DNA from 2 places in the Rhizobium sp. RHZ01 genome. Region 1 is predicted to be linked to the other one. Evidence: predicted binding sites of a transcription regulator. Region 1 holds the regulator's gene; the other holds the start of a gene.
What was found. The regulator HrcA, encoded in region 1, represses chaperone genes, less so after heat shock. The targets are predictions, from matches to a motif close to GTTAGCACTCNCNNNNNGNGAGTGCTAAC.

Region 1 (2,201 bases):
ATCAGCGAAGCGAACTCCTCGTCGGTAAAGGGCGTGCCTTCGGCGGTGCCCTGAATTTCGACGATACCGCCAGTGCCGGTCATCACGAAGTTCGCGTCGGTCTCGGCCGAGGAGTCTTCGAGATAGTCGAGGTCAAGGACCGACTGGTTTGCGAAGATGCCACAGGAAATGGCCGCGACATGGTCCTTGAGCACGCGCTCGACCTTGAGCATGTTGCGGCTCTCCATCCATTTCAGGCAGTCGTAGAGCGCAATCCAGGCGCCCGTGATCGAGGCGGTGCGCGTTCCGCCGTCCGCCTGGATGACGTCGCAATCGAGGGTGATCTGGCGCTCGCCGAGCTCCTTGAGGTCGACGACGGCGCGCAGCGAGCGGCCGATCAGGCGCTGGATCTCCTGGGTGCGACCGCCCTGCTTGCCGGCCGCAGCTTCGCGCTTCATGCGATCGCCGGTGGCGCGCGGCAGCATGCCGTATTCGGCCGTAACCCAGCCCTTGCCGGTGTTGCGCAGCCATGCCGGCGGCTTTTCCTCGACGCTCGCCGTGCACAACACATGCGTATCGCCGAACTTCACCAGACAGGAGCCTTCCGCGTGCTTGGAGAAATTGCGCTCGAAAGAGACCTTGCGCATCTGGTCGGTTTTTCTGCCTGAGGGCCGCATACTATTCTCCTAATCATCGTGCCGAAGGCGTGAGCAGGCTTCGGGTAGATCATGCGTGCTATGGTGTTGAGAGCTTCTACGATTGGCAGCGTCCATTTGCAATTTCCCTTTTGCCGCTGCGGAGAGATTGGCTATATTTTGTCGGATCATCGTCAGCACGGGTACGCAAGGTTTCATGGAGTTCAGATCGACGTCGGTTTCAGAGGCAGTGGCTGCGCTGGATGAACGCTCCAAGGAAATCTTTCGCCGCATCGTGGAGGGCTATCTGGAAACGGGCGAACCGCTCGGTTCCCGCAACCTTTCGCGAATCCTGCCGATGTCGCTGTCGCCGGCGTCCGTACGCAATGTGATGAGCGATCTGGAAGAACTCGGCCTCATCTATTCACCGCATGTCAGTTCCGGGCGTCTGCCGACGCAGATCGGCCTGCGCTTCTTCGTCGACGCCTTCATGCAGGTGGGCGATCTCTCGGCCGAGGATCGTGCCAACATCGATCGGCAGGTGCGCGCCGAAAGCCGCGACAATCCGATGGAATTGATGATGAACGAGGCGAGCCGAATGCTCTCGGGCATTTCGCGCGGCGCCGGACTTGTCATCACCTCGAAAAGCGATCCTGTGCTCAAGCATGTCGAGTTCATTCGCCTCGAGCCGACCAAGGCGCTTGCGGTGCTCGTTGGCGATCACGACCAGGTGGAAAACCGCATCATCGAGCTTCCGGCAGGCGTCACATCATCGCAATTGACCGAGGCCGCAAACTTCCTCAACGCGCATATGACCGGCCAGACGCTGCCGGAACTGCGCAATCAGCTGAGCCGACTGAAGGACGATGTCCGCCGCGAACTCGACACGCTGTCGCAGGATCTCGTCGAGCGCGGCATCGCTGTGTGGTCCGGCAGCGCGGACGAAGGCAAACCGGCTCAGCTCATCATTCGCGGCCGCGCCAATTTGCTCGCCGGTCTCGCCGGTGCCGACGATCTCGACCGCCTGCGCATGCTGTTCGACGACCTCGAGAAAAAAGACAGCTTGCTGGAACTCCTCAATCTGGCCGAAAGCGGGCCAGGTGTGCGCATTTTCATCGGCTCGGAGAACAAGCTCTTCTCGCTCTCCGGCTCGTCGTTGATCGTTGCGCCTTATCGTGACGATGACGACCGCATTGTCGGTGCCGTGGGAGTGATCGGGCCGACGCGTCTCAACTACTCGCGCATCGTCCCGATGGTCGATTATACCGCTCAGCTTATGACGCGACTGTCACGCGGCGCGAAGTAGCGCGGCTACTCAGGCAACGTGTCGCCCGAGCCGCCCATCTCCGCGGGCATGTCTTTATATTTGGGCAGGCCGTCACGAATGCGCAGCACGCTCTCCTGATAGTTCACGTGCAGCGCCGGGGTGTAGTCGAGATCCGGCAGAAGTGCCGCGTAGACGTCGGTGACGCCCCAGGTCGGGTGCTCGGTGTAGAGATGCCCACCGCACAGCTCGCAGAACTTCCGCACGCTGGTATCGGACTTCTGATAGCCCTCGACATGCTCTCCGCCTTTAGTGACCCGGAC
Region 2 (2,201 bases), on a different contig from region 1:
CGATCGATGCGCCGATCGCGCAGCAACGGGGATTGAATGGTAGAGCTTGCCGGCGATATCAACGAAAACTAGGGACGGCGGCTCCTGTCGTCTACGACGGTGCAATTCAGTTTCTGTCGCTTTGCGTAGGCAATGGCGGCATCGCGGGTTGGGAAATGCAGTTCAACCTGAGTCAGCGTGTCACTCCCGCCAGTGTAGCCCATCAGATAGTCGATGACGGGTGGGGCTTGCCGTTCGAATACCAGCAGCCAAGGTCGCCCCGAGACGCGCGCCGAAGTCATCACAGAGCGTGACGGGCGAAAAATGCGTGCAAGGGGTTCCGTCAACCACGTCATCGGTTTTTGCCACGCGAATAACCAGCCGGGCACGTTGGCACCCGGCTGGCTTGCGGCGGTCGGTATTATTTGGTGCTGTCGATCGTGATCCGCTTGACGTTGGCTCGCGCCTTTTCGGTCTTCGGCAGCGTCAAGGTGAGCAGACCGTTCTTGAACGTTGCGGCGACCTTGTCCTCATCGACTTGGCGACCAAGGGCCAGCCGCCGTTCGAGGCGCCCGTAGTAGCGCTCGCTGAACCGGCGATCCTTGTCCTCAGTCTCCGATTTGTTCTCGCCGCGAAGCGTAAGCACGCCATCTTCCAGCAGCACCTCGATGTTGTCTGGTTCGACGTCTGGTACCTCCGCGATCAGGCGGATTTCGTTGTCATTCTCCTCGATTTCCTCGTGCGGCCACGAACCATTGAAGGGCGACGTGCCACCGAGCAACGATGGCGGGCCGAAGCCGCGGAAGACTTCGTCTCAACATAGGTACGAGGGAGCGCCAAGAAGCTTGGGGCTCCCGGACTGGTGTCGACCCACTTGGGCGTCGATGAGAATGAGGTGGGGATCATGATGCCTTGCGTCAAGAGGCAGCCACACCATCCAACCACCAGCGACGTGAAATAGTCTCATGAATTCATGCCGGTAGCACTCGACCTGGTGGAGTGCTAAAAAATTTCTGATTCCCTCTTGAAACTCGAAAAGACAAAAACCAGATCGATTTGCGCGCGATGCCGAAAGGGTCGGCGCGCCCCGCGTCGGTTCGCTCCGAATGCGGCGCCGAGGACCCGTTGAAAAATCTGTTTGTCGATGAGGAGAGCGAAATGACGTTCCGTCCGTTGCATGACCGTATCCTGGTTCGCCGCATCGAGGCCGAGGAAAAGACGGCCGGCGGCATCATCATCCCAGATACGGCGAAGGAAAAACCACAGGAAGGTGAGGTCGTTGCCGCCGGCCCGGGTGCGCGCGACGACAGCGGGCAGTTGCGACCGCTCGATGTGAAAGTGGGTGACCGCATTCTGTTCGGCAAATGGTCGGGCACCGAGATCAAGCTCAATGGCGAGGATCTCCTGATTATGAAGGAATCGGACGTGATGGGCGTGGTCGAGATCGACGCCGTAGCGAGAAACGCAGCCTAGTGCCGATCCGGACTTGCCAGACAAGGAATGCTGCCTGAGGAAGGAGTAGAAAAATGGCTGCCAAGGAAGTGAAATTCCATTCCGACGCCCGCGAAAGGATGCTGCGCGGCGTCGACATCCTCGCCAATGCCGTCAAGGTTACGCTCGGTCCCAAGGGCCGTAACGTGGTGATCGACAAGTCATATGGCGCGCCCCGCATCACCAAGGACGGCGTGACCGTCGCCAAGGAGATCGAGCTTGAGGACAAGTTCGAGAATATGGGCGCACAGATGGTGCGGGAGGTTGCCTCGAAGACCAGCGACATCGCTGGTGACGGCACCACCACCGCGACTGTTCTCGCTCAGGCGATCGTCAAGGAAGGTGCGAAGGCTGTGGCGTCGGGCATGAACCCGATGGACCTCAAGCGCGGTATCGACAAAGCAGTCGAAGCTGTGGTCGAGGAACTGCGGCGGAACGCCCGTAAAGTCACCAGGAACGACGAGATCGCCCAGGTTGGCACCATCTCGGCCAATGGCGACACCGAGATTGGCCGCTTCCTCGCAGAAGCGATGGAAAAGGTCGGCAACGAAGGGGTGATCACCGTCGAGGAAGCCAAGACCGCGGTGACGGAGCTGGAAGTCGTCGAAGGCATGCAGTTCGATCGCGGTTATCTCTCGCCGTATTTCGTCACCAACCCCGAGAAGATGCGGGTTGAGTTCGAGGAACCCTACATCCTGATCCACGAAAAGAAGCTCTCGAACCTGCAGACA

Region 2: IB248_RS02225 (co-chaperone GroES) is a predicted target of HrcA. The motif match lies at 958-986, and genes of this name have one in related genera.

The regions. Positions count from the first base shown of each region.
Region 1 is NZ_JACUZZ010000002.1:116,355-118,555, forward strand. Features, by position in the region: gene rph (ribonuclease PH) at 1-656, opposite strand, end outside; gene hrcA (heat-inducible transcriptional repressor HrcA) at 832-1,920, shown strand; gene IB248_RS03370 (GFA family protein) at 1,926-2,201, opposite strand, start outside.
Region 2 is NZ_JACUZZ010000001.1:491,138-493,338, reverse strand. Features, by position in the region: gene IB248_RS02235 (NADH dehydrogenase ubiquinone Fe-S protein 4) at 69-335, opposite strand; partial or broken gene IB248_RS02230 (Hsp20/alpha crystallin family protein) at 401-793, opposite strand; gene IB248_RS02225 (co-chaperone GroES) at 1,138-1,452, shown strand; gene groL (chaperonin GroEL) at 1,506-2,201, shown strand, end outside.